3 regions of the Variovorax raffinosi genome follow, and region 1 is predicted to be linked to each of the others. Evidence: riboswitches for the same ligand, from Rfam matches in the RefSeq annotation. Region 1 holds a riboswitch; each other region holds the start of a gene.
What was found. Region 1 has a riboswitch for glycine ahead of ACSFB7_RS08375 (D-amino acid dehydrogenase). Riboswitches for the same ligand answer to the same signal wherever they lie in the genome.

Region 1 (9,511 bases):
CATGGCGGCCGGCCTCGTGCTGGCCCAGTTGCGCGCGCAGATGGCGCTGCCCGACTACGCGTCGTCGCCGACGCTCGGGCTGCTCTACATCACCGACCACTATGCGAGCGAGGCGCAGGAAATCCTCGACCACCTGAGCGCCGAGCTGCCCGAGGTGACCGACTGGTCGGGCACCGTCGGCATCGGCGTGTCGGCCAACAACGCCGAGTACTTCGACGAGCCCGGCATGAGCCTGATGCTCTGCGCCTTGCCGAGCGACCAGTACCGGGTGTTCTCGGGCGTGGCGCCGCTGGGCAACTCCGAAATGAGCGGCTTCGAGGCGCACACCGCGCTCGTGCACGCCGACCCGGCCACGCCCGACCTGCCGGAGCTGATCGCCGAGATGGCGGGCCGCACCGACACCAGCTACCTGTTCGGCGGACTCTCTTCGGGCCGGGGCAGCGCGCTGCAGTTCGCGGTGGGCGGCAACGGCAACATCCGCGGCCACGGCGCGGCGGGTGGCGTGTTTTCGGGCGGCCTGTCGGGCGTGGTGTTCGGCGAGGGCGTGCGGCTGGTGTCGCGCGTCACGCAGGGCTGCCAGCCGCTGCGTTCGGGCGCCGTGCGCGAGCGCGAGATCACCGAGGCCGACGGCAACCTGCTGCTCAAGCTCGACGGGGAGCCCGCGCTTGACGTGCTGCTGGCCGATCTGCAGGTATCGCTCGATCGGCCGCAGGAAGCTATCGACGCGGTGCGCAGCACGCTGGTTGGCCTGGCCGATGCGGGCAGCGACGGCATCCGTCGCACCGGCGACCTGGGCGCCGATGTGCTGGTGCGCCACATCATCGGCCTGGACCCGACGCGGCGCGGCATTGCGATTGCGGACAACGCTGAAGCGGGCATGCGGCTGACCTTCTGCCGCCGCAACGCGCAGGCCGCGCGTGCGGACCTGATGCGCATCTGCGCGGAAATCCGTGAAGAGCTGGAGCCGGAAGAGCAGACGCTGGCCACCGCGCGCGCGGTCGCGGCGGGTGAAGCCGAAGCGGCACCGCACCCGGCGCGGCGCATCGCGGGGGCGGTGTATGTGAGCTGTTCAGGGCGCGGCGGGCCGCACTTCGGCGCTCCCGGCGCCGAACTGCAGATCGTGCGCCACGCGCTGGGCGACGTGCCACTGGTCGGGTTCTTCGCGGCGGGCGAGATCGCCCGGCACCATCTGTATGGGTATACGGGTGTGCTGACGGTGTTCACCGGCAACGACTGAGCCGGCGAAGAAGGCGCTCAGGCCGGCTGCAGTGTGCGCGGCTGAGGCGCGGGCATGCCGGTGAACGCGAAATCGACCTCGGGCACCAGCCCGCTCACGATCCGCGCGATCGACTTGCCCGAGCCGCAGGCGTGCGTCCAGCCGAGCGTGCCGTGGCCGGTGTTCAGGTACAGGTTCGGCAGTTTGGTCTTGCCGATCAACGGCACGTTGCTCGGCGTGGCGGGGCGCAGGCCGGTCCAGAACTGCGCCTGCGTGGTGTCACCGGCGCCGGGGAACAGTTCTTCGACGCGCCGCACGATGGCTTCGCAGCGCACGCGGTTCAGGTCGCGGTCGTAGCCGTTGAGTTCGGCCGTGCCGGCGATGCGCAGGCGGTCGCCCGATTCGGAGGTGTAGCGCGAGAACACGAGCTTGAATTCGTCGTCGGTCAGCGAGACCTGGTGGGCCTTGGAGGCGTCCTTCACCGGCAGCGTCACCGAATAGCCCTTGGCCGGGTAGATCGGCAGGCGGATGCCCAGCGGCGCGGCGTAGAGTGGGCTGAGCGAACCCATCGCGAGCACGAAGGCGTCGCCGCGGATGCGCTGGAAGCGGCCTTCTGCGTCGGTGGCTTCGACGTGGTCGATGGTGCCGCCGGCCTCGCGCAGGGCGGTCACTGTGTGGCTCATCAGGAACTTGACGCCGGCTGCGGCGGCCAGGCCCACGAGTTCGCGCGCGAAGCGGTTGGCGTCACCCGATTCGTCTTCGGCCGTGTAGGTGGCGCCGGCCAGCTTCGGACGGATGTGGGCGAGGGCGGGCTCGAGCTTCACGGCTTCGTCGGCGGAGATCACGAGACGTTCGCAGCCCAGGGCGCGCATTTGCTCGGCGGGCTTGAGGGCGCCGTCGAATTCTTTTTGCGTCGTATAGAAATGCAGGATGCCCTGGGTGCGCTGGTCGTAGTTCAGGCCGGTGTCGCGGCGTAACTGCTGCAACGTGTCGCGGCTGTAGGTGCCCAGGCGAACGATCTGTTCGATGTTGTGCCGGGTGCGCGCCGGCGTGCATTCGCGCAGGAACTGCAGGCCCCAGAGCCACTGGCGCATGTCGGCGCGGATGCGGAACAGCAGCGGGGCGTCTTCCTTGCCCAACCATTGCAGCACCTTGAGCGGCGCGCTCGGGTTGGCCCAGGGTTCGGCGTGGCTGACCGAGATCTGCCCGCCGTTGGCGAAGCTGGTTTCGGCGGCGGGCGTGGCCTGCCGGTCGATGACGGTCACTTCGTGGCCGAGTTGCTGGAGGTAGTAAGCCGAGGTCACGCCGAGCAGGCCGGCGCCAAGAACGATCACGCGCATTTCAAGTACCTTTGAGGTTGCAGCGCTTGAATGGCGGGCGTGGTGTGCTATTGAATCAATAGCAAGCAACCGGACGACCGCCGTCCAAGTTGCCGCTCCCCCTGTCCTCGGTACCTGAGAGATTCACCCTGCTGCACCCGCAGCGGGTTTGCTCCTTCGGTGCACCACCGCCATGTTCAGTGGGGTGGTGGCTCTCCAGACGGCTGTATCAGTTGGTGCAGTACAGATCCCTTGTTCGGACCGACCTGAGCGTTTATGGGAGTTTGCGCCTTCGGTAGGGCCACCGGGGTGGCCCGCTCTCCTGCAGTGGGGGCGATTGTAGGCGGGGCTTACACGGACGCCAACTCCGCGATTTCAGCCTGTCTGGCCGATGGGATAATCGCCCGTTGATTTGTCACGGGGCAAATCGTTCCACAACAACAGGGGACCCCATGATTCTGGTTACCGGCGGCGCTGGCTTCATTGGCGCCAATTTCGTACTCGACTGGATCGCGAACAGCGACGAGCCGGTCGTGAACCTCGACAAACTGACCTACGCGGGCAATCTCGAGACGCTCGCGTCGCTCAAGGGCAACCCGAATCACATCTTCGTGCAGGGCGACATCGGCGATAGCGCGCTGCTCGACCGCCTGCTGGCAGAGCACAAGCCGCGCGCCGTGGTGAACTTCGCCGCCGAGTCGCATGTCGACCGCTCGATCCATGGTCCGGAAGACTTCGTCCAGACCAACGTGCTCGGCACCTTCCGCCTGCTCGAATCCGTGCGTGGTTTCTGGAGCGCGCTGCCGGCCGACCAGAAGGCCGCCTTCCGCTTCCTGCACGTGTCGACCGACGAGGTCTACGGCTCGCTCTCCAAGACCGACCCGGCCTTCACCGAAGAGAACAAGTACGAGCCCAACAGCCCGTACTCGGCCAGCAAGGCCGCCAGCGACCACCTCGTGCGCGCCTGGCACCACACCTACGGCCTGCCGGTGCTGACCACCAACTGCTCGAACAACTACGGCCCGTTCCACTTCCCCGAGAAGCTGATCCCGCTGATGATCGTCAACGCACTGGCCGGCAAGCCGCTGCCCGTGTATGGCGACGGCATGCAGGTGCGCGATTGGCTCTACGTGAAGGACCACTGCAGCGCCATCCGCCGCGTGCTCGAGGCCGGCAAGCTCGGCGAGACCTACAACGTGGGCGGCTGGAACGAGAAGCCCAACATCGAGATCGTCAACACCGTGTGCGCACTGCTCGACGAGTTGCGCCCCAAGGCCGACGGCAAGCCGTACAAGGAACAGATCACCTACGTCACCGACCGCCCGGGCCACGACCGTCGCTATGCCATCGATGCGCGCAAGATCGAGCGCGAACTCGGCTGGAAGCCAGCAGACACCTTCGACACCGGCATTCGCAAGACCGTCGAGTGGTACCTCGCGAACAGCGAGTGGGTGCGCAATGTGCAAAGCGGCGCGTACCGTGAATGGGTGGAGAAGCAGTACGACGCGAAGGCTGCGGCATGAAGTTGCTGCTGCTGGGCAAGGGTGGGCAGGTCGGCTGGGAACTGCAGCGCAGCCTGGCGCCGTTGGGTGAATTGGTCGCGCTCGATTTCGACAGCACGGATTTCAATGCCGACTTCAGCCGTCCCGAGGAACTGGCCGAAACGGTGCTCAACGTGCGTCCTGACGTGGTCGTTAATGCAGCGGCGCATACCGCTGTCGACAAGGCCGAGAGCGAGCCCGACTTTGCGCGCAAGCTGAATGCCACGTCGCCGGGCGTGGTGGCCGAGGCCGCGCAGCAGATCGGTGCGCTGATGGTTCACTACTCCACCGACTACGTCTTCGACGGCAGTGGCAGCAAGCCCTGGAGGGAAGACGACGCAACCGGGCCGCTCAGCGTGTATGGGCAGACCAAGCTCGAAGGCGAGCAACTGGTGGCTGCGCACTGCGCGAAGCACCTGATCTTTCGCACGAGCTGGGTTTATGCCGCGCGCGGCGGCAACTTTGCCAAGACGATGCTGCGGCTCGCCAAGGAACGCGATCGACTGACCGTCATCGACGACCAGTTCGGCGCGCCGACCGGTGCCGAGTTGCTGGCCGACGTGACGGCGCACGCCATTCGCGCGACGTTGCAGGATCCGGCCAAGGCGGGTCTCTATCACGTGATCGCGGGCGGCGAGACATCGTGGTACGGCTACGCGAGATTCGTGCTCGAGATGGCGCAGCAGGCCGGCGTCGAACTCAAGGCCGGGCCGCAGGCTGTCGAAGCCGTACCCACCAGCGCGTTCCCGACGCCCGCCACGCGGCCGCACAACTCGCGCCTTGACACCACCAAGCTGCAGACGACCTTCGGACTGCGCCTGCCACCCTGGCAGGAAGGCGTCGCGCGCATGCTGCGCGAGACGCTCTGAGATTCACACGAGAAGAAACGCATGACCACAACGCAACGCAAAGGCATCATCCTGGCCGGTGGCTCGGGCACTCGCCTGCACCCCGCGACATTGGCGCTCAGCAAGCAACTGCTGCCGGTGTACGACAAGCCGATGATCTACTACCCGCTCAGCACGCTGATGCTGGGCGGCATGCGCGACATCCTGATCATCAGCACGCCGCAGGACACGCCGCGGTTTCAGCAGTTGCTGGGGGATGGGAGTCAGTGGGGCATCAACCTGCAGTACGCGATACAGCCGAGCCCTGATGGACTGGCACAGGCGTTCATCATCGGGGACAAGTTCGTGGGGAACGACCCCAGTGCGCTGGTGCTGGGTGACAACATTTTCTACGGCCATGACTTCGTTCACCTGCTTGCCGATGCAGATGCAAAGCCATCGGGCGCGACCGTGTTTGCCTATCATGTGCAGGACCCGGAGCGCTATGGCGTGGTCGCGTTCGATGCCAAGGGCAAGGCCAGCAGCATCGAAGAAAAGCCGCTGAAGCCGAAGAGCAGCTATGCGGTGACGGGGCTGTACTTCTACGACAACCAGGTTGTCGATATCGCCAAGGCAGTGAAGCCCAGTGCGCGTGGCGAGCTGGAAATCACGGCAGTCAACCAGGAGTATCTTGATCGCGATCAACTGAACGTGCAGATCATGCAGCGCGGCTATGCGTGGCTCGATACGGGCACGCACGACAGTTTGCTTGAAGCGGGTCAATTCATCGCGACGTTGGAACATCGGCAGGGGTTGAAAATCGCCTGCCCGGAAGAGATTTCTTGGCGCAATGGCTTTATCACCACGGAGCAGCTCGAGAAACTTGCTGCCCCGCTGGAAAAAAGCGGCTACGGCAAGTACCTCAAGCATCTGCTAAGTGACGAGGTTCGATCGTGAAAGTAACGCGGACTGCTATCCCTGATGTGCTGGTGATCGAGCCAAAGGTGTTCGGTGACGCACGAGGCTTCTTTTTCGAGAGCTTCAATCAAAAGGCTTTCGACGAAGCGGTGGGCGAGCACATCGACTTCGTTCAGGACAATCACTCCCGCTCGGCGAAAGGGGTGCTGCGTGGCCTGCATTATCAGATTCAACAACCGCAGGGCAAGCTGGTACGCGTGGTGAAAGGGGCCGTGTTCGACGTGGCTGTGGACATCCGCAAGTCGTCACCAACTTTTGGCAAGTGGGTGGGCGTTGAGTTGAGTGAGGAAAACCACAAGCAACTGTGGGTTCCGGAAGGATTCGCACACGGTTTTTTTGTGCTGAGCGAGATGGCGGAGTTTCTTTACAAGACCACAGACTACTACGCCCCGTCACATGAGCGCGCAATCATCTGGGCCGATAGCGACCTGGCGATCGAGTGGCCAAATGTCGACTCCCTCCCCCAGTTGTCGACGAAGGATGCTCGCGCGGCGACTCTGCGTTCAGCCGAGCTGTTTGAATGATTTTTGTATTCCAAGAAGGCTAAACCTCGCATGTTGAATTTCACCGGTGAACGGTTCATTCCCACCGAAACGGGCGAGATCCGTTACGAACATATGCACCGGTATGGGTGGGCGCAATCGCTTTGTGCGGGGCGGCATGTGCTAGACATTGCCTGTGGCGAGGGCTATGGCTCTGCGTTGCTTGCGCACGTCGCAAGTTCGGTTGTCGGTGTGGACATTTCGAACGAAGCGGTCGCACATGCCCGACAGCGCTACGCTGCACAAACCAATCTGCGCTTCATGCAGGGCAGTGCGACTGCCATTCCTCTGGAGGATGCGAGTGTCGACGTCGCCGTGTCTTTCGAGACGCTCGAACACCTCGCGGAACAGGAAGAAATGCTCGGGGAGCTGCGGCGCGTCTTGAAGCCTTCGGGAATTCTGATCATCTCGTCGCCTAACAAGAAGGTCTATTCGGACGAGCGCAACTATGTGAACGAGTTTCACGTTAAGGAGCTGTACTTCGACGAACTCGATGCACTGCTCCATCGTTTCTTCCCCGCCAACCGGTACTTTGCCCAGCGCTTCCTGACTGCGTCGGCGTTATTTCCCCTTGAAGGGATTCCCGCTGAGGGCTACGAGGCGTTGCTCCTGGCGGGCGGCGAGTTGAAGGCGCAGACCCAAAGCGCCGATCGCGCAATGTATTTCGTCGCCATTTGTGCTGCGAGTGAAGACCTGCTGCCGCTATTGGGTGCCAACCTGTTTGCGGAGGCCGGAAATGATCTGTATGGAGAACAACAGAAGGTCATGAACTGGGCTTCCGGATTGCACAAGGAGCATTCCCAACTTGAAGCCCGGTATGTGGCCCTTCAGAAGGAGTTCGAAGAACGCAGTGCGTGGGCCTTGTCGATGAGCGCCGAGCGCGCTGCCTGGGATGAAGCGCGTGCGAAATCGGATGCTGAGTGCAGACGGCTGGAGGCTTCTCTTGCTTGTCAGACGGCCAAGAGCGAAGCAATCCTGAATTCGCGCTCTTGGCGGCTTCTGGCACCCCTTCGATGGGTCCGGCGAGTGTTGACGCGCAGCTGATTACGTAGGGGTGTTGCCGCGCGGTGCCATGGTCTGCCGCTGATTGAGACGAGGCAGCCACTTTTGTTCGGCAATCAGCAGCACGAGGAGGAGAGCCAACCCGCTAACAAGCAGGGGCAGCGACCACATGAACGTGCCGGGACGATACTTGAATTCGACGGTGTGGGATCCTGGTGGAACTAAGGTCCCAATCTGATTGCCGTTCATTCGGCCTATTTTTGAGTGTTGACCGTCAATGGAGACTTTCCAAGCCTCATCGAAGAATTCATTCAGTATCAACATGGCGGGCGTCTGACATGCGATGTGCACCCGTACGTGGTTGGTGCCACGCGGCAGGTCTTCCTTTACATCGCAGCGTGCTGGATCCTTTTCGCTTGTCGAGCGAGGTAGGACGCCAGTGTCCATATCCATGAACAGCACGCTGCCGGTGAGATCGGTGGACGCAGCCTTCGCCGTGAAATCGCCCAAGGAGTCATAGACGCCGTCCAGCGTTGTGGCAGCGTAGACATGAGGAAGCGAACCATCTGCTTCGTACAGTTTCAGTCCTGCGATGTCCTCCTTGTGTGTGTAGCCCCGCAGTGATTCCTGTGGGCAATCGTCGCAGACAAGGTACTTGGCTCCGAGCAAGCGGAAGTAGTTGTCGTTGCGGGGCGCGTGGTAATAGAGCTCGTCGAACTGCCGTTTTGGGGCTGGATTGAAGTAAGCATTGAAGCTGCGAATTCCCTTATAGGAGGCAAGCATGGCACCGAGTTGCTTGTCGATCTTTCCATCGAACACGACACGATAATCATGATTCGGGTCCAGTGCCTTCACCTTATCCAGCACTTCATCAAGCTGACGTGCATGACTGGTGTTGTAGAAGCTGGTGGAGATGCTCGGTGGTCGCCACGGGACATCCACCAGAACCAGGATCAGCGCGGCGGCACTCCACAGCGCTGCTGCCTGCACACCCCGAACGCCTGAGCGGGAGCGCGCCATAAGCATGGTGATGAGAACAAGCGCGGCCAGCGTGGCAAGTGGGATCCATGGGGGCACGATGGAAGCGATGTGATCCTTTGAGGACAGGGAAACAAGAACGGCAACCAGCAGGGTCATCGCCATCGCAAGCAGCTTGGTAGCTAGGCTGCGACGGCCGGGTTCGCTGGACGATAGTTCGTTGCGAAGCTCGTCGATGCCGATGGCAGCGAGCACCGTCATCGCCAACTGGAACAGGACGAGAAAGCGGCTCGGCTCACGGATTTTGTTCAGAACTGGAACGACGTAGTTGAGATGCGCAAGGCCCAGGTTGCTACCGGTCGATGAGATCAGTGAGTAAGCGGCAATGAACACGAGTGCCCACACCATCCAGGAGCGAGGCCGAGAAACGACTGCCACGCATGCCAGTGCCACCGAGACCAGTCCGATGAACTGGCTGCCCACCGCATTGCCCTTGAATTTGAATAAGACGCCGCCGAGGTCCCTCGGTGCAAGTTGATCGACTTGGAATGCCTCGAATGGAATGCGGCCGTTGCCGAAGACGGGCGGGAAATTCCCGATCCATCGGATCATGTTCTTGAATTCCAAGGCAGTCGGGAGAATGACGGGTGCGACCAGGAGGACTGCGATCACTGCCACGATGCCAATCTTTGCTGCTGAATTCCCGATACTCTTCCATCCGTTGATCCGTCCAGTCCCCATTGCATGGGCAATGCAAAAAATGGCGCTCAGGAGAATGGCGTGAATGAGGGGCTGGGCCGGGGAGGCGAGCGTCAGCAGGACGATCCCTGCCAGCGCCATGACGAAATGGCGCCGAGAGCTTTCGAGCGACAGCAGGCCCAGCAAGCCAGCCAAGTAGAGTGGTAACCAAGCATAGGGTGCGACGATGTTGAGCCACGCCGCGTAAGAGAGGCTGTTCGCGCCAAAGGCAAAGAGTGCGGCGCCCGTCACGGCCCCAACGCGCGATGCTTGCATGGCTCGTAGCAAGACATACATGTTGATTTCGAGGATCAACAGATGGACAAGCGTCAACCAGTGCATCGAGTGAACGACTTCGATCGGGCTCTCG
Region 2 (9,511 bases), on a different contig from region 1:
GAATGCGAGGCCGACTTCGACCTCGGCATGCGCAGCAACTTCGCCGCCACGCACGCATTGCTCGAAAAGCTGCGCACGCTCGGCACGAAGCCGGTGCTGGTGTTCGCCAGTTCGCTCGCCGTGTTCGGCGACTCGCCCGAGCAGCCGCTGCCGAAGGTGATCGAAGACCACACGCTGCCGACACCGCAGACCAGCTACGGCATCCAGAAGTTCATTGGTGAACAGCTCGTGGCCGATTTCACGCGCAAGGGCTTCGTGCGCGGGCGCAGCGTGCGCTTGATGACGGTGAGCGTGCGGCCGGGCAAGCCCAATGGCGCGGCCTCGGGCTTCTTCAGCGGAATGATCCGCGAGCCGCTGGCCGGACTGCGCGCGGCCTGCCCCGTGCCCGACGAAACACCGGTGGCCATCGCCTCGCCGGCGCGCACCATCGAAGGCATCCTGCGCGCGGCCGAGGCCAGCGATGCGCAATGGGGCCCGCGCACCGCGCTGAACCTGCCCTCGCTCGCCACCACGGTCGGCGAGATGGCGGCGGCGCTCGAGCGCGTGGCCGGCAAAACGGCCACCGCCCTGCTCGACCGCACGCCCGACCCGGCCATCCAGCGCATCGTGAAGACATGGCCGGGGCACATCGAGACTGTCCGCGCGAGAGCGCTGGGGCTCACGTCCGACGAAAACTTCGAGGCGGTGATTCGCGCCTACGTCCGTGAAAATCCCGACGCGGTGAAGCTTGCGATTGCGGCATAGTCCAGTGCGCCTGACGCGCACCTGACTACAAATCCCGGAGACACCATGAAACTCGGCCACATCGCCGCCGCCTGCCTTTCGCTCGCCCTGGGCACTTCTGCCTTTGCCCAGCAACCGACCGTCCTGAAGATCGGCTACGCGACCTCCAAGGAGTCGCACTACGGCGTCGGCTCCACGGTGTTCTGCGAAGAGATCGAAAAGGGCACCCAGGGCCGCTTCAAGTGCCAGCACTTCGCCAACTCGGCGCTGGGCGGCGAGCGCGAGCAGATCGAGGCGATCCAGTTCGGCACGCAAGACCTGCTGAACACCTCGACCGGCCCGGTGGGCAACTTCGTGCCCGAGGTCAAGATCGTCGACATCCCCTTCCTGTTTCGCGACTACGAGCACGCGCGCAAGGTGATGGACGGCCCCATCGGCCAGGACATCCTGACCAAGTTCCCGAGCAAGGGCATCATCGCGCTGGCCTGGACCGAGAACGGCTTTCGCCACATGACGAACAGCAAGCGCGACATCGTCAAGCCCGCCGATGCGGCCGGCCTGAAGATGCGCACGATGGAAAACAAGGTGCACATGGACGGCTACCGCACCTTCGGCATCCTGCCGACGCCCATGGCCTTCCCCGAGCTGTTCGGCGCGCTGCAGCAGGGCACGGTCGACGGCCAGGAAAACCCGATCCCGGTGATCCTGGCCTCGAAGTTCTCGCAGGTGCAAAAGCACCTGTCGCTCACGGGCCATGTGTATTCGCCGGCGCTGCTGCTGCTCTCGCCCAAGGTCTGGAACAAGCTCTCGGATGCCGACAAGAAGGTGTTCACCGACGCCGCGAAAAAGGCCTCCGTTGCCCAGCGCAAGAAGGTCAACGACGACGAGAACAACGGCATTGCCCAGCTCGAAAAAGACGGCATGAAGGTCACGCGCACCGTCGACGGCGCCGCCTTCCGCGACGCACTCAAGCCGGCCTACGTGGGCTACGCCAAGGAGTTCGGCGCGGACAACATCAAGAAGATCTCGGACGTCAGGTAAGCCACCGCGCCACCGACTTTCCGCTCCCGCGCCCGGCCCGCTTCAGTGCGCCGGGCGCTTCGTTTTTCCGACCGAACCGAGAACACCCCCGTGCAAGCTTTCGAGCGCTATTTCCTTGCCGCCAACCGCTGGGCGCTGATCCTGCTGCTGGCCGCCATGTCGGTCATCATCTTCACCAACGTCGCCCTGCGCTACCTCACGAACCAGTCGCTCGAATGGGCCGAGGAGGTGTCGCGCCACATGATGATCTGGCTCACCTTCCTGGGCGCCGGGCCGGTGCTGCGCTACGGCGGCCACATCGCGGTCGAGAACCTGCAGGACGCGCTGCCGCGCGCGGGCGCCATCGCGGTGCGCGCCTTCGTCGCCGCGCTGCTGTTCGCGTTCTTCGGCTTCATGGTCTGGTATGGCTGGCTGTACATGCAGCGCACCATGTTCCAGCTCACGGCCGTGACACAGATTCCCTTTGCCTACATCTACAGCGCCATGATGATCGGCGGCGTGCTGCTGATCGTGCACTGGCTGCTGGTGGTGCGCGGCTACGTGCTGCGGCGCGAGTTCGCGTCGGACGCGCACTTCGACGCCAACGCCTCGGCGTCGCTGTAAGGACACGACCATGGATGCCAGCATTGTCCTGATCGTTTCCGCCTGCGTGTTCCTGGCCATCGGCGTGCCGGTGGCCTTTGCGCTCGGCCTGTCCACGGCCGCCACGCTGATCCTGGCGGAGAACTACCCGCTGCTCGTGCTGCTGAAGGAAACCTTCACCGGCATCGACAGCTTTCCGCTGATGGCGGTGCCCTTCTTCATCCTCGCGGCCGAGCTGATGAGCGGCGGCTCGCTCACCGAGGTGCTGCTGCGCTTTGCCGGCCAGTTCGTCGGGCACCGGCGCGGCGGCATGGGCTACACCAACGTGGTGTCGCTGACCTTCTTCTCGGGCATCTCGGGCTCGGCGCTGGCCGATGCGGCGGGGCCGGGCTCGATGCTCATCAAGATGATGGACAAGGCCGGCTACGACCGCTCGTACGCGGCGGCGCTGACGGCCTCGACCGCAATCGTGGGGCCGATCATTCCGCCCTCGATCATCATGATCATCTATGCGCTGCAGGACGAGACGGTCTCGGTCGGCACGCTGTTCGCGGCCGGCATCCTGCCGGGCATCCTGATCGCGGTGGCGATGTGCGCGGTCAACTTCTATGTGTCGAAGAAGCGCAACTACAAGGGCGACGGGCAAACGCCGCCGCTGCGCGAGATCCTGCGCACGACGTGGAAGGCGATTCCCGCCATCTTGCTGCCAGTGGTCATCCTGGGTGGCATGCGCGCCGGCTGGTTCACGCCGACCGAAGCCTCGGTGGTGGCGGTGTTCTATGCGCTGGTGTGCGGCAAGTTCGTCTACCGCACGCTCGAATGGAAGGCGCTGCCCGACATTCTTTCGCGCTCGGCTTTGCTGTCGGCCTCGGTGCTGATCATCATCGGCCTGTCGGCCTCGTTCGCGTGGATTCTCACCATCGAAGGCATTCCGCAGCAGATGGCCGAATGGCTGATCGGCATGAACCTCTCGCCGTGGATGTTCCTGATCATCGTCAACGTGTTCCTGCTGCTGTTCGGCATCTTCATCGAGCCGCTGCCGGGCGTGATGGTGCTGGCGCCGATCCTTGCGCCGGTGGCCATGAAGCTGGGCGTCGACCCGGTGCACTTCGCGATGATCGTGATCTTCAACCTCACGCTCGGCATGATCACGCCGCCGGTGGGCGGGCTGCTGTTCGTGACCTGCAACGTGTCGAAGGTGCCGATGTCGGCGCTGGTGAAGGAGCTGGTGCCCTTCCTGTGGGCGCACGGCGCGGTGCTGGTCATCCTGACCTTCGTGCCGGCGCTCAGCACCTGGCTGCCGCACGCGCTCGGGTTCAAGTAGCGGCGCCGCCGCTCATTCGTCCTGGTGGAGATAGAGGCTCGGCGGCACACCGAGCGTGCGCCGGAACATCGCGGTGAAGGCGCTCGGGCTCTCGTAGCCGTGCGCCAGCGCCACCTCAAGAATCGACGCGCCAGCCGCCAGTTGCGGCAGGCTCAGCAGCAGCCGCGCCTGCCGGCACCACGCGCCGAAGTTCATGCCGGTCTCGCGCTGGAACAGGCGCGCGAGCGTGCGGGTGTTCATGTGCAGCCGCAGCGCCCAGTCGTCGAGCGTCGCGGGCAGTGACGGGTCGCGCACCAGTTCTTCGCACAGCAGCGCCAGCCGGGCGTGGCGCGGCATCGGCACATGCAGAGACAGCACGGGTGCCGCCTCGATCTCGTCGAGGATCAGCTCCATCACGCGCTCGTCGCGGCTGCCCGGCGCGTAGTCCAGCGGCAGCGACACGGCCGCGACGATCAGTTGCCGGAGCAGTGCGCCCACGCGGATCACGCGGCACTCGCGCCCCATGTCGGCCCGCGTGCCGGGTTCCACGAAAACCGTGCGCATCTTCACCTCGCCCGCCATGCGGATCTGGTGCTCCATGCCCGGCGGCACCCAGACGCCACGGCCGGGCGGCACCACCCAGCTGCCGGCCACGGCGCCGACGATCATCACGCCCGAGATCGCATGAATGAGTTGGCCGCGCCGGTGCGTGTGCGGCGGAATGAAGGCGTCGCCGTCGGGGTCGGTCGCCAGCACCGCGACCGCGCGCGGGGTCGACTCACCGTGTTCCGGGCGCAGATTCAGTTTGTCCATTTCTCGACGATGCTTGTTGATTCGTAGCGAGAACATCTTCGCACGGCTTCCTACGATGCCCTTCCTCTCAGGAATTCATCATCAAGGAAGCGATCGAATGAACAAGCGCCGACTCGGGCTGCTCACCGGCACCCATGCCGTCAATGACCTCTACCAGGGCCTCGTGCCCGCCCTGCTGCCCTTCATGGTGCTGGAGCGCGGCTACAGCTACACGGCCGTCAGCGGGCTGATGCTGGCGGCCACCGGGCTGTCGAGCGTGGTGCAGCCGCTGTTCGGCCTGTACGCCGACCGCCATCCGCGCAGCTGGCTGGTGCCGACGGGCTTTCTGGTGGCGGCACTGGGCGTGGTGCTGGCGGGCGTCAGCCAGAGCTACCTGCTGACCTGGATCGCGATTGCGCTGTGCGGGCTGGGCATTGCGGCCTACCACCCACCCGCAACGGTGGCGGCGCGTGCGGCCGGTGGTGCGTCGCAAAAGGCGATGAGCGTGTTCTCGGTGGGCGGCACCATCGGCGCCTCGTTCGCACCCTTGCTGGCGGCCACGGTGGTCGGCGGCGGTGGCCTGTCGCGCAGCTACCTGCTGGGCGTGCCGGCGGTGGCGATGGGCGTGGTGTGGGTCGTGGCCAATGCGCGGCGCGGCGCGGGCGCAGCAGCAGCGGCGGCATTGGCCCGCAAGCAGGCCGGCAGCGAGCTGCTGAAGCCCCACAACGACTGGCGCGCCTTCAGCCTGCTGGTGGCGACCATCGTGGGCTGGTCGATTCCCTATGTGACGGTGCTGTCGATGCTCTCGCTGCGCATCACGCGTGACCTGCATGGCACCTCCTTCCAGGGCGCAGCGGCACTCACCTGCTTCACCGCCGCGGGCGCGGTGGGCGTGCTGCTCGGCGGCTGGCTCGGCGACCGGCTCGGGCGCATGGGCACCATCCGCAGCGGCTACCTGCTGGCATTGCCGGCCCTTGCATGCCTGGTGCTCGCGCCGACGGCCGGCTGGGCGCTGGTCTGCACCGCGCTGCTCGGCCTGGCGATGTTCCTGCCGTTCGCGGCACAGGTCACGCTGGCGCAGGACTACCTGCCGCGCAACCCGGCCACGGCCAGCGGCATCACGCTCGGGCTGGCGCTGTCGGTGGGCGGGCTGGTGTCGCCGCTGTTCGGCATGCTGTCGGATGCGCGCGGCCTGGGTGTCACGCTGACGGCAGTGCTCTGCGTGCTGTGCGTCGCGACGGTGCTGGCCTTGCGGCTGCGCAACCGGCCACCGGTGATCGCGCCGGCCGACCTCGAAGGGGCCGCGACCGCCTGAACGGGCGTCGATTCGGTCCGGGGCGGGTTCGCTGCCAGAATCGGCGTCGCTTTCAACGCTGATAACTGACAAAGAGGGAACCGCGCCATGAATCGATTCGTCACCTGTCTTCTTGCCGGGGGCCTGCTGTCCACGGCGGCCTTTGCCGCCACGCCGGCAGCGACCACCACGCCGCCGGCCGCACCGGCAACGCCTGCGGCAGCCACACCGGCACCGCCGCCCGCACCGGCGCCAGCCGCAGCACCTGCGGCGGCACCCAATGCCGGCATCGCCGAAGTGGAAACCGCCGTGCGTGCCTGGGCCGCCGCCTGGTCCGCCCGCGACGTGGACCGCTACCTTGCCGCCTATGCGCCGGACTTCACGCCGGCCCGCAACCAGGACCGCAAGCGCTGGGAGGCCGAGCGCCGCACCCGCATCACGGGCAAGTCGAAGATCAGCGTGACCATCGACGACCTGGTGATCAGCGTCAGCGGCCAGACCGCCAGCGCCCGCTTCAAGCAGGTCTACCGCGCCGACAAGCTGAACCACACCGACCGCAAGACGCTGGAGTTGCAACGCGTGGGCAACCAGTGGCTGATCCGCAAGGAAAGCATCGGCGCCTGACCTGCGCCCAGAGGCCTGTTGGCGATTTGTCCCTGTAAGTGAAACAGGTTCATGAAGATGTCACCGCCAGCCACGATGCTGCAGCCCTCGATCTCCGAAAGCTGTGGCTGCCATGTTTCCCACCAAGACCGACAAGGCGCGCGACGAACTCCAGGGCGGCCAGCGCACGCTCAGCCAGCGTGAGCGCGCGCTGCTGCTGATGGCCGACGGTCGGCGCTCGCTGACCGACTTCAGCCCGCTGTTCACGAACCGGGGCGAAGCCGAGCAGGCGATCCATGCCCTGGTGCAGCGGGGCTATCTGGAAGACCCGCAAGCCGCCGCCATGGCCGCCGCGCAAGCGGCGGCACAGGCTGCAGCGGCCGCGCAACCCGCGCCGCTGCCCGCCGCCGAGCCGATCCACATCGCGACCTCCACCGACACCTTCGACGGCAAGCGTTCGCTGGCGACCACGCGCATGTTTTTGTTCGACATCTGCGAGCGCATGTTCGTGCGGCGCGACCCCAAGTTCGCGCTGCAGATGCGCGACGCCCTGCGCGAAGCCCGCGACCGCGAGGCCATGCTGACCATCGCCGCGCTGATGCTCAGCGAAATCGAGAAAAGCGCCGGGGCGGAACGGGCCGAATCGCTGCGCGAGCGCATCGACAAACTGTTGCCTCCGGCCGAGGTCGTGCACTGAAGCCCGAAGCCGCGGCCCGCGCGATCCACTACACTCGCCCGGGTCAGGAGAGAGCCCCGCGCGACGGGGCCGCCGAAGGCGCAGGGGTTTCCCGAACGCTCAGGCAAAAGGACTGACAAGGCGCCGGTGCAAACCGGCGTTTCCTTGCTGGAGAGAGGCCATTGCATGCATGCATTGCACCGGCCCACCGAAGGAGCAAACCCCGATCGTGGGGCGAATCTCTCAGGTAAAGAGGACAGCAGGGGTAGCCCGTGGCGTTGCAGCCATGGATTTCGACTGCCCCTTTGGAGTGCCTCCTGGTGACTTCCTCCGCTTCCGCCGCCCCACTTCTCAAGACGCCGCTCTACGACCTGCACGTGGAGCTTGGCGCCCGCATGGTTCCGTTTGCCGGCTACTCGATGCCGGTGCAATACCCCGCCGGCCTGATGGCCGAGCACAAGCACACGCGCGATGCGGCCGGCCTGTTCGACATCTCGCACATGGGCCAGTTGCGGCTGGTCGGGCCCGACGCGGCCGCCGCCTTCGAGACCCTGATGCCCGTCGACGTGATCGACCTGCCCGCCGGCAAGCAGCGCTACGGCCTGCTGCTGAACGACGACGGCGGCATCCTCGACGACCTGATGTTCTTCAACGAAGGCAACGGCTCGATCTTCGTGATCGTGAACGGCGCCTGCAAGGTCGATGACATCGCCCACATCCAGCGCCGGATCGGCGCGCGCTGCGAGGTTCAACCGCTGCCCGACCACGCCCTGCTCGCGCTGCAGGGCCCGCAGGCCGCCGCCACGCTGGCGCGGCTGTCGCCCGGCATCGAGCGCTTCGTGTTCATGACCGGCGGCGCGGTGCAGATCGGCGGCATTGCCGCCTTCGTCACCCGCAGCGGCTACACCGGCGAAGACGGCTTCGAGATCTCGGTGGCCGCCAAGGACGCCGACGCCCTCGCCCGCCTGCTGCTGGCCCAGCCCGAAGTGAAACCCATCGGCCTGGGCGCACGCAATTCGCTGCGGCTCGAAGCCGGCCTGTGCCTGTACGGCAACGACATCGACACCACCACCACGCCGGTCGAGGCCTCGCTGAACTGGGCGATGCAGAAGGTGCGCCGCGCGGGCGGTGCGCGCGAAGGCGGCTTTCCGGGCGCGGCAAAGATCCTGGCGCAGCTCGCCGCCGCCACCGCTGGCGCCGCCGGCCACACCGACCACGACACGCTCAAGCGCAAGCGCGTCGGCCTTGTCGCCCTCGAACGCATCCCGGTGCGCGACGGTACGCTGCTGCAGTCCTTCGAGGGCCAGGACATCGGCGTCGTCACCAGCGGCCTGCTCGGCCCGACGGCCGACCGCTGCATCGCCATGGGCTATGTGGCCACCGCCTTCGCCGAACCCGGCACGCGCGTGCAGGCCATCGTGCGCGGCAAGCCCGTGCCGATGGAAGTCTCGACCATGCCTTTCGTGCCCACCCGCTACTACCGCGGCTGAGCAACGGCAGACCCGGCTAGGCTCTGCACCCCGATCATCATTTTTTCCACGAGGAGTTTTCTCATGAGCATCAAGTACACCAAGGACCACGAATGGGTGTCGACCGAGGGCGGTGCCGTCACCGTCGGCATCACCGTGCACGCGCAGGATGCGCTGGGCGACGTGGTGTTCGTCGACCTGCCTGAAGTCGGCAAGACCTTCGCGCAAGGCGAAGTTGCCGGCGTCGTCGAATCGGTGAAAGCCGCCGCCGACGTGTTCATGCCCGTGTCGGGCGAGATCATCGAAGTCAACGAAGCGCTGCGCGCCGACCCGTCGCTGGCCAACAGCGACCCGCTGGCCAGCGGCTGGTTCTTCAAGGTCAAGCTGAGCGAGCCCGCGCAGCTCGACGCGCTGCTCGACGCCGCCACTTACGACAAGTTCGCCGCCGAATCCTGATCCGCTGAGTTCTTCAGCCACCTTCCTTCTTCTCCCCAAGCCTTCACCGCCATGCCGATTCCCGCCCTTCCCTCTTTGCAAGAACTAGAGAACGCCGAAGAATTCCTCGCCCGCCACATCGGTATCGATGCAGCGGACGAGGCGCGCATGCTGCCGGTGATCGGCTCGGAAACGCGCGCGGAACTCATCGACGGCATCGTGCCCGCGGCCATCCGCCGCGCACGGCCGATGCGCCTGCCCGCACCGGTGACCGAAGCCGATGCGCTGGCCGAACTGAAGGCGCTGGCGTCGAAGAACAAGGTGTTCAAGAGCTTCATCGGCCAGGGCTACTACGGCACGCACACGCCCGGCGTGATCCTGCGCAACGTGCTTGAAAACCCCGCCTGGTACACCGCCTACACGCCCTACCAGGCCGAGATTTCGCAGGGCCGCATGGAAGCCCTGCTCAACTTCCAGACGATGGTATGCGACCTCACGGGCATGGCCATCGCCAACGCATCGATGCTCGACGAAGCCACGGCCGCCGCCGAGGCGATGACGCTGGCCAAGCGCAGCGTGAAGAGCAAAAGCAA
Region 3 (9,511 bases), on a different contig from region 1:
CTTCGTTGACCGAACGTCCCGTTGCCAGTTCACGCGTGCCCTGCGAGAGGGTGTGCACGAACACCGGAGCGTTCAGCGTGGCGCCCACCTCGCGCAGCAAGTCGAGCACGCGTGCCCTTTCCGCGCTGCGGATCGAGATGAACGGAATGCGCGCCTTGAGGTAGCGCGTGAGGGTGGCCTTGAACTCGTTGGTGTCGCTCATCGGAACTCTTCAGGTCAGGATGTTTCGCCGCCGTACGGCGGGGGAAGGGAAGGTCGGCGCGGTCAAGGCGGAAGCAGGCGCTACGCCCGGGGCTTGCTGCGCAGGAGGCGAGAGCGTGTCGTAGCGCAGCAGATTGTTGTTCTGGAGCAGCAAGCGCAAGCGTCCGCTGCGGTCTGCCTGGGCCGAGTCTTCAAGCGATTGCTGGGAGCGTTCGGCGAACTTGCGCACCTCGCCCTTGAGATGCGTGCGCAACGTTTCGGCAAAGGCGGGAACCAGCGTCAGTCGATGCAGGAAGAAAAGCGATTGGCGCGCGTTGAGAATTGCCCGCACAACGGTGCCTTCATCCGAGCCGGAACGCAAGTCCCGGGTCAGGTGCTCCGAGCAGCGAGTCAGCCGTGCATTGAACTCGTCGGCCAGGCGCTGCGCGAACAATGGACCCACGCCGCCGCTCCACGAGAGCTGGCCTCTGCCCATGTGTTCAAGGCAAGCCTCATCCTGCGTGCCCGAAGCCAGGCGGTCGAGGCACTGGCTCCACTGCGCGTAGCTTTGAGGCCCCTCGGAAGGCGCGTCCATGAACTACTTGACGCGACGGACGAACGGCGTTGCCGGCAGAAGATCCCATGCGGGCAAAGCACCCGCCAAGGCATCGGGTGCCTCGGTCGGCGAGGGCGGCGCTGCCGGCACGGTCTTCGTCAGGGTGAGGGCCGGGTCGACACCCGGTGCGGTGTCGGAGGGCGCGTCGGTGCCAGAGATGATTGCGCGGCTCATGTGCGGCGTTCCTTAGCTGTTGACCATGACGCGGCGCACCGTGTCATGCGATGAGAGGATGTGCTGTTCGGGGCTGATGCTTTCCAGCAGCGTTGTCACGTCGGCCGACACGGCGTCGCGCTTGGCAATGTCGCGGCGCAGTTCGACCACTTCCGCCATGCAGGCACGCAGGGCCTGGGCAGATTGCTCCTGCAGCGTGGCGAAGTCGGCCTTGATTCTGGCGCGTGCCTTGTCCAACTGGCGATACGCGAGAAACACCCACGTGAGGCAGGCGGCGCCCATCACGAAAGGGATCGGGCCGCTGCCGAAAGCCATGAACACCAGGATCACGCCGAACACAAGGCCTGCCCAATGAAGCGCCTTGAGCTTGACCTGCGCCAGCGTGTCCGCCTCGCGCTTGGCAATGCTCGCTTGCAAGGCGCCGAGCAGTTCGGTCTCGTTGTCGCCTTGGGCGGTGGTGCCTTTCCAGTCCTCGATGACGATGTCGATCTGGGTCGGAATCGCCATCCGTGCCTTGGCTGTGACGTCTGCATGGGCGTCAAGGATCCAGTCGCGCGAGTGGGCAATCGCAAAACGCTGCGTGGCGCGCGTGACGTGCGAGGTCTCCGGGTGCATGGCCGCATTGGTCAGCAACTGGGTGAAGTCCACCTGCTCGTCAAGCGCCGAGCTTTGCAGGTCGTAGCGCTTGCGGGCGGCGTGCTTGTCGCCGTTCTCTTCGATGATGAAGCGGCACAGTTCTTCCTGGCGGCGCAGTGGCAGCTCTTCATCGTCGAAGCGTGTCACGAGCTTGCTCAGCAGATCGTCCACGGCGGTCAGCACGCTTGCGGCGGGTTTGATCTCTCCCTTGAAGATGCCGTCGAAATGCGACAGCACGCACTGGTGCATGGCCACGCCGTTGAGCGCGTCATTGATGGTTTTCCACGAAGGGCTGAAACGCTGCAGATGGCTGTAGCGGCCAGCGTGGTCGTCGGTCGGTGTCTTGGAAACAAGACCCTTGCCCCATTGGACGCGCTGCGCTTCCACGAAGCCTGCCTGCTGGGACAACTCATCGATCCATGCAGTGATGCGCTTGCTGCAATACATGCTCACGTCGGCGCCGAACACGCCGTTGGCCATGGCATCGATCATGACGACCGTCTGGCGGTCGAGGTGATAAGGATCCTGCAAGCCAAAGTAGCGGTCCAGCCAGGTGCGGTTGGCGACCATGCGGCCGGCGCGACGGGCGATGAGGGCGAAGAACAGCGAGGTCTTCTCATCGTCGCGGCGTACCGCCTCGGCCAGCGCGCGCGTTGCCAGATCGCGGTTGTCGCCCAGCCAGGCCGACAGCGCCACCAGCGCAGGCGCCAGCCAGTAGCGCGGGGCTGAAATCATCAGCTCTTCGGTGGCGCTGCGCAGCGTTTCCTTGCGTACCAGCTGGACGTCCGAGGCCTGGAGGATGCCGGTGGCCTGGCGGCGCACCACCCCGTAATAGCCGAAGGTGCTTTCGAGTTCTTGGCGCACCTTGATCTGCCGGGTCTCGGCCAGCGACAGTTCCTTGGCCTTGAGGTCGGATTCCACGAAGTCGGCAAAGGCCTGTTCGAGTCGCGACAACTCGGCGCGCGTCTGGGACAGGTCTTGTCCGACGGATTCGACCTGGCCGGAAACGGTGCTGATGTCGCCGTGCAGGCTGCGCAGTGATCCGAGGATCATGCTCAGATCGGCGAGCTGGATGATGCGTTCTGAACTCATGGGTGCTCTCCTCAAATTTCGATGATGGCGGTCTGCCCGGACGCACTCACGGTGACCAACCGGGTGGAGTACACCTCGATGAAGGCGTAGCTGGGGTGCTGGGCCAGGGATCGGGCGCGCTCCATCAACTGGGGCAAGGCCTCACCTGTCTTGAAGTGATGGATGATGCCGCCGGCGCAATCCAGCGTGTGCACCTCGTAGGGTGGGCCCAGATGGCACTTGGCAACGATGCCCAGAGGCAACGCGTCCACCGATACGTCCGGCAGTTCCTGGCGGATGGCCGCCTGAAGATCCTGGCTGGCTTGGGCGCCGTGGTTATGCGTGCCTGCATCGAGCCGCGTCATGGCTTCGATGTATTGCATGGAGCGCTTCTGGCGCAGTCGTGCCTGAAGCGCCGTGCCGCTCAATGTCGTGCGGCTTTTGCTCTGGATGTCAGCCGTGCGCAGGGACACTTGCGGCGCGGCTTCTGCGGGCTTCACGCCCAGAATGGAACGTGCCATTCCCTCCCCCTCATTTTTTGTCTTTTTACATATGCGCATCGCAACGGCGGCTGGCCTCCTGTCACCAGCCGCCGTTGCGTTCCGTCTCTGGCGCGCCCGCAAGGCGCGCGGCTGCAATCAGCCTTGCGCCAGCGCGGCGTTGAGCGTTGCGCTCGGGCGCATCACCGCCTCGAACTTCTTCGGGTCGGCCAGGTAATAGCCGCCGATGTCCACCGGCTTGCCCTGCACGGCCGCGAGTTCGTCGACGATCTTCTTCTCGTTGGCGCTGAGCGTCTCGGCCAGCTTCTTGAACTTGGCTTGCAGTTCCTTGTCGTCGGTCTGCGCGGCCAGTTCCTGGGCCCAGTACATGGCCAGGTAGAACTGGCTGCCGCGGTTGTCCAACTGACCCGTCTTGGGGGACGGGTTCTTGTTGTTGTCCAGCAGCTTGCCGGTGGCGGTGTCCAGCGTCTTGGCCAGGATCTTGGCTTGCGCGTTGCCGGTCTTCAGGCCCAGGTCTTCCAGGCTGACGGCCAGCGCGAGGAATTCGCCCAGCGAATCCCAGCGCAGGTGGTTTTCTTCCACCAGCTGCTGCACATGCTTGGGGGCCGAGCCGCCCGCGCCGGTTTCGTAGAGGCCGCCGCCGGCCATCAGGGGCACGATCGACAGCATCTTGGCCGAGGTGCCCAGTTCCATGATGGGGAACAGGTCGGTCAGGTAGTCGCGCAGGATGTTGCCGGTGGCGCTGATGGTGTCCAGGCCGCGCACGACGCGCTCCAGCGTGTAGCGCATGGCGCGCACCTGGCTCATGATCTGGATGTCCAGGCCCGAGGTGTTGTGCTCGTGCAGGTACATCTTGACCTTGGTGATCAGCTGCGCTTCGTGCGGGCGGTAGGCGTCGAGCCAGAACACCACCGGCATGCCGGAGTTGCGCGCACGCGTGACGGCCAGCTTGACCCAGTCGCGGATCGCGGCGTCCTTGACCTGGCACATGCGCCAGATGTCGCCCTGCTCGACGTCTTCGCTCATCAGCACTTCGCCGGTGTCCAGGTCGGTGATGTTGGCGACGCCGTCTTCGGCGATCTCGAAGGTCTTGTCGTGCGAGCCGTACTCTTCGGCCTTCTGGGCCATCAGGCCGACGTTGGGCACCGTGCCCATGGTCTTGGGATCGAAGGCGCCGTGCCACTTGCAGAAGTTGATGATCTCCTGGTAGATGCGGGCGAAGGTCGATTCAGGCATCACGGCCTTGACGTCCTTCAGGCGGCCGTCGGCGCCCCACATCTTGCCGCCGTTGCGGATCATCGCGGGCATCGAAGCGTCCACGATCACGTCGTTGGGCGAATGGAAGTTGGTGATGCCCTTGGCCGAGTCGACCATGGCCAGTTCGGGGCGGTGCTCGTGGCAGGCGTGCAGGTCGCGCTTGATCTCGTCCTGCGTGCTCTGGGGCAGCGTGGCGATCTTGTTGTACAGGTCGACCATGCCGTTGTTGACGTTGATGCCCAGCTCGTCGAACAGCTTGCCGTGTTTCTCGAAGGCTTCCTTGTAGAAGATCTTCACGCAGTGGCCGAACACGATGGGGTGCGAGACCTTCATCATGGTGGCCTTGACGTGCAGCGAGAACATCACGCCGGTCTTGTGCGCGTCCTCGATCTCCTTTTCATAGAAGTCCAGCAGCGCCTTCTTGCTCATGAACATCGAGTCGATGACTTCGCGGTCCAGCAGCGCGACCTTGGGCTTGAGCACGATGGTCTTGCCGCTCTTGGTGATCAGCTCCATCTTGACGTTGCGCGCGCGGTCCAGGGTCATGGACTTTTCGCCGTGATAGAAGTCGCCGCCGTGCATGTGCGAGACGTGCGAGCGCGAGGCCTGGCTCCAGTCGGCCATGCTGTGCGGGTTCTTGCGCGCGTATTCCTTCACCGCGTTGGGCGCGCGGCGGTCGGAGTTGCCTTCGCGCAGCACGGGGTTCACCGCGCTGCCGGTGCACTTGTTGTAGCGCGCGCGGATGTCCTTGGCTTCGTCCGTGGTCGGGTTCTCGGGGTAGTCGGGGATCTTGTAGCCCTTGTCCTGCAGTTCCTTGATGGCCGACTTGAGCTGGGACACCGAGGCGCTGATGTTGGGCAGCTTGATGATGTTGGCTTCGGGCTTGAGCGTGAGCTTGCCCAGTTCGGAGAGGTTGTCAGGCACCTTCTGGTCGTCGCCGAGGAATTCGGGGAACTCGCCCAGGATGCGGGCCGCGACGGAGATGTCGCTGGTGGTCACGTCGATGCCGGCCGGGTGGGTGAAGGCGCGGATGATGGGCAAAAACGCGTAGGTCGCCAGCAGGGGCGCCTCGTCGGTCAGGGTGTAGACGATGGTGGGTTGCTTCGAGCTCATGCGCTTGCTTCCGTAATGCTGTGTTGTCGGGTGGCAGGGAGTTCAGGCGGGATCTGACCGCCGGAACCGCCGATTGTCGCCGGGCGCGCGGGTGAGATGGCATTTCACGGCCGGATCACCCCGCGACGGCCTGTGTCAATGCAGTGGCAAGTCGATGGAAGCCGCCAGCGGGACCGTGTCGATGCGCGCGGCGCTGGCGACCAGCACGGCCTGCGCGGTTTGCCCGGAAAAGCCGGCGAGCGTGGCCCACAGGCAGCGGATCGAGGCGGCATCCAGCCCGGCCGTGGGCTCGTCCAGCAGGAGCAGCGGACGCCCCGACGCCAGCCCGGCCGCCATCCAGACCTTGCGCTTCGAACCCGTCGAGAGCATGTACATCTTCTTGTCCAGGTGCGGCGCCAGGGCGAAGCCTTCGACCAGGGCCTGCCATTTTTCTTCGCTGAAATGCGGGTTGCCCTTGTTCAGGGTGGCCGTGCATTCCCGGGGCGTGACCTCGTTGAACCGGTCCGTCGTCGGGTCGACGAAGAACACGTTCTGGCGATAGGCCTCGGGTGCGTTGTCCAGGCGCGCGCCGGCCGCCGTCAACCGGCCGGTGGCGGGCAGCGTCCCCGCGATCACCTGGAGCAGCGCGGACTTGCCGGTGCCGGTGTCGCCGTACAAGAGCGTGACACCCGGGCCGATGGCGGCGTTCCAGCCGGCGGCGAGTGCGGGTTGACCCGGATAGGCGAAGCCGAGGTCCTGGATCTGGAGAAGGGGGAGGGGAGAGGCGGTCGTATTCACGCGCCGGTTTTAACCCATCGGGCTGAGGCGGCTGGCTACCATTCGCGCATGAAAAAACTCCTCACCATCGGCGCCGGCACATGGCTCGTCGCCCTGGGGCTCGCGGGCCCCGCCGTGGCCGCGCCTTCGGCGCAGGTCTTCGTCGCGGTCAAGGCGCCGGAGTCTGTCGATGCCGACTGGCGCGCCCATCTGTGCGCCTTGCTGCCCCAGCCCTGCGACGCCAAGGCGCTGACGCTGCACCGGCCGCGCGGTGGCGCGAGCGACGACTACATGGTCATTTCGGAAAAGCCCCTGGCCATGGCGCGCCTGAAGCGCGACGCCGCCAACGCCACCTGGCAGCTCGATCGCCTGCACGACTTCTCGACCTACGTGGGCTCGCTGCAGCAGGACCGCAAGAGTGGTGACCCCGAGGTGTATCTCACGCTCGCGCCGGCGCTGTATCCGCTGGCCGAAGGCCGATGGGCCGTGGCCGTGACGCAGCGCCAGTCCGAGAGCTATTCGGGCGGTGGTGCTTCGTATGTCACCGCCGATTTCGTGCCGCTCGACACACCCGCCGGGCAGCCGGCCAAGGCCGCGCACGAAGGTATTCCGTACTGGTGCTCGCAGTCGATCCGAGCCTGCTTCAGCGAGAAGGAATACAAGACATCGAAGCACTGCCAGGACGAAAGCCGGGGCAGCCTGCGCATCGCCTACGACGAGCCCGCCAAGGCCGGCGGGCCTTATGTGTGGCGCTACACATGGCTGCAAAGCGACTGGCCCGCGCACACCGGCCCCAGCGCGAACAAGCGCACCACCGTCAGCTTCACCGACGACTCGACCGAGAAGCCCGGCTTCTGCGGCGGCGGTCTGCAGTAGTTTTTTTCGACGTACTACCCAGCCCGAGTGGCACGCAAACTGCTTAGAGAAACTGATCCAGGAGAAATGCCGGCTCGATGCTTCGAGTTAGTGCATTACCGAAGGCGATAGCCCAGAACGCTCAGGTCCCAAGACTGGATTTTTTCTAACGCTGGAGAGCGTTGCCCGGCGCCGTTCAAGGTGCCGAGGGCAGCCGCCGAAGGGGCAAGCCATGTGCGATGTGCGCGCATGGTGAATCTCTCAGGCCAAAGGACAGCAGGGGCACCCCGCGCCAACGCGCGGCGTGTCCTTGTTCGCTTCCGGAGCCTGTGTCCATGACTTCCATCCGAGCGCCTCGCGCGTCCCTGCCATCGGCCTTGCCGTGGCGGTGGCCCGCGCGTGGCCGAAGCCTTTTCACGTTCACACCTTCCCCATTTCTTTCACCGGAGAACTGAAGCATGCTGTCTAGAAAATCCCTGATGACAACGATCCTTGCGGGCGCGCTGTTCGCCGCCGCTTCGGCGAGCAGCTTCGCGCAGGACGCGGGCAAGGTGCTGCGCCTGGTGCCGCAGTCCGACCTGAAGATCCTCGACCCGATCTGGACCACCGCCTTCGTCACGCGCAACCACGGCTACATGGTCTACGACACGCTCTTCGGCGTGGACGAACGCGGCAAGGTGCTCCCGCAGATGGTCGACAAGTACACCACCAGCGCCGACGGCAAGACCTGGAACTTCACGCTGCGCAAGGGCCTCGCCTTCCATGACGGCAAGCCGGTCACCTCCGACGACGTGCTCGCCTCGCTCAAGCGATGGGGCCAGCGCGACGGCCTGGGCCAGAAGATGTTCGCCGCCATGGACAAGACCGAGGCGGTCGATGCCAACAGCTTCAGGTTCGTCTTCAAGGAGCCCTTCGGCATGGTGCTCGATGCGCTGAGCAAGCCTTCGTCGAACCCGCCCTTCATCATGCCGGCGCGCGTGGCCGCCACGCCGGCCGACAAGCAGATCGACGACGCCACCGGCTCCGGCCCCTACATCTTCAAGAAGGACGAATACCGCCCCGGCGAAAAGATCGTCTACCTGAAGAACACCAAATACGTGCCGCGCGCCGAGGCGCCTTCCGGCACGGCCGGCGGCAAGAACGTGTACGTCGATCGCATGGAATGGATCGTCCTGAAGGACGCACAGACCCAGGCCAATGCGCTGGCCAACGGCGAGGTCGACATGATCGAGTGGGTGCCGTCCGAGCAGTACACCGCGCTCAAGAACAACCCCGCCATCACGCTCGACAGCCCCGTGTCGAAGGGCTCGTTCGCGCTGCACCTGAACCACCTGATCCCGCCTTTCGACAACCCGAAGATCGCGCAGGCCGCCTTCATGGCCATCAACCAGGAGGCGCTGATGCGCGCCCAGCTCGTGCACAAGGAGCTGTACAACAGCTGCGCTTCCATCTACCCCTGCGGCTCGGCCTTCGCGTCCGACAAGACCGGCTACTTCACCGGCAAGCCGCAGTTCGAGAAAGCCAAGGCGCTGCTCAAGGAAGCGGGCTATGACGGCAAGCCCGTGGTGCTGATGTACCCGGCCGACTTCGCGGTGCTCAACAAGTTTCCGCCGGTGATGGCGCAACTGCTCAAGCAGGCCGGCTTCAACGTCGACATGCAGTCGATGGACTGGCCCACGCTGGTCACGCGCCGCGCCAAGAAAGACCCGGTGGCCAATGGCGGCTGGAACCTCTTCATCACCGGCTGGGGCATTGCCGACAACATGAACCCGATGTTCTTCGCGCCGCTCACGGGCAATGGCGAAAAAGGCTGGTTCGGCTGGGCCACCGACGACAAGCTGGAGCAGCTCAAGTCCGACTTCCTCGCCAGCAGTGAGGAACCCAAGCGCAAGGAACTGGCCACCGCCATCCAGCAGCGCGTGTACGACACCGGCATCTACGCGCCCATCGGCGAATACAAGCCGCTCACGGCCTACCGCAAGGGCGTGGTGAGCGGCGTGGTGCGTTCGCCGGTGGCCGTGTTCTGGAACCTGAAGAAGAACTGACGCGGCTCGAATCAGGGAGTCACCCATGCTGCTCTTTCTTGCACGCCGCATTCTCTCGACCGTGCCGGTGCTCGTCATCGTCGCGCTCATCGTGTTCCTGATGCTGCGGCTCGCGCCCGGCGACCCGGCCGCCGCCATCGTGGGCGACAGCGGCACCAGCGAGAACATCGCCCGGGTGCGCGAGCAGCTGGGGCTCAACCAGTCGCTGCCGGTGCAGTTCTTCCACTGGAGCGCGCAACTGCTGCAGGGCAACCTGGGCGAGTCGTACTTCATGAAGAAGACGGTGGTGGAGCTGATCGGCCAGCGCA

Region 2: another riboswitch for glycine. It lies ahead of gcvT (glycine cleavage system aminomethyltransferase GcvT); the one in region 1 lies ahead of ACSFB7_RS08375 (D-amino acid dehydrogenase).
Region 3: another riboswitch for glycine. It lies ahead of ACSFB7_RS20190 (ABC transporter substrate-binding protein); the one in region 1 lies ahead of ACSFB7_RS08375 (D-amino acid dehydrogenase).

The regions. Positions count from the first base shown of each region.
Region 1 covers NZ_JBPJZR010000002.1:488,288-497,798, reverse strand. Annotated here, with positions in the region: gene ACSFB7_RS08380 (FIST signal transduction protein) at 1-1,237, shown strand, start outside; gene ACSFB7_RS08375 (D-amino acid dehydrogenase) at 1,255-2,556, opposite strand; glycine riboswitch at 2,648-2,765, opposite strand; glycine riboswitch at 2,770-2,870, opposite strand; gene rfbB (dTDP-glucose 4,6-dehydratase) at 2,988-4,058, shown strand; gene rfbD (dTDP-4-dehydrorhamnose reductase) at 4,055-4,945, shown strand; gene rfbA (glucose-1-phosphate thymidylyltransferase RfbA) at 4,967-5,860, shown strand; gene rfbC (dTDP-4-dehydrorhamnose 3,5-epimerase) at 5,857-6,405, shown strand; gene ACSFB7_RS08350 (class I SAM-dependent methyltransferase) at 6,436-7,467, shown strand; gene ACSFB7_RS08345 (YfhO family protein) at 7,468-9,511, opposite strand, start outside.
Region 2 covers NZ_JBPJZR010000001.1:1,125,116-1,134,626, forward strand. Annotated here, with positions in the region: gene denD (D-erythronate dehydrogenase) at 1-744, shown strand, start outside; gene ACSFB7_RS05355 (TRAP transporter substrate-binding protein) at 790-1,764, shown strand; gene ACSFB7_RS05360 (TRAP transporter small permease) at 1,855-2,367, shown strand; gene ACSFB7_RS05365 (TRAP transporter large permease) at 2,378-3,670, shown strand; gene ACSFB7_RS05370 (AraC family transcriptional regulator) at 3,683-4,462, opposite strand; gene ACSFB7_RS05375 (MFS transporter) at 4,560-5,756, shown strand; gene ACSFB7_RS05380 (L,D-transpeptidase Cds6 family protein) at 5,844-6,359, shown strand; gene ACSFB7_RS05385 (hypothetical protein) at 6,472-7,035, shown strand; glycine riboswitch at 7,070-7,160, shown strand; glycine riboswitch at 7,173-7,284, shown strand; gene gcvT (glycine cleavage system aminomethyltransferase GcvT) at 7,332-8,504, shown strand; gene gcvH (glycine cleavage system protein GcvH) at 8,568-8,939, shown strand; gene gcvP (aminomethyl-transferring glycine dehydrogenase) at 8,991-9,511, shown strand, end outside.
Region 3 covers NZ_JBPJZR010000006.1:359,282-368,792, reverse strand. Annotated here, with positions in the region: gene ACSFB7_RS20230 (AAA family ATPase) at 1-202, opposite strand, end outside; gene ACSFB7_RS20225 (hypothetical protein) at 212-775, opposite strand; gene ACSFB7_RS20220 (hypothetical protein) at 779-970, opposite strand; gene ACSFB7_RS20215 (hypothetical protein) at 983-2,698, opposite strand; gene ACSFB7_RS20210 (hypothetical protein) at 2,710-3,198, opposite strand; gene ACSFB7_RS20205 (NADP-dependent isocitrate dehydrogenase) at 3,316-5,547, opposite strand; gene ACSFB7_RS20200 (ABC transporter ATP-binding protein) at 5,683-6,324, opposite strand; gene ACSFB7_RS20195 (hypothetical protein) at 6,373-7,179, shown strand; glycine riboswitch at 7,321-7,445, shown strand; gene ACSFB7_RS20190 (ABC transporter substrate-binding protein) at 7,638-9,203, shown strand; gene ACSFB7_RS20185 (ABC transporter permease) at 9,229-9,511, shown strand, end outside.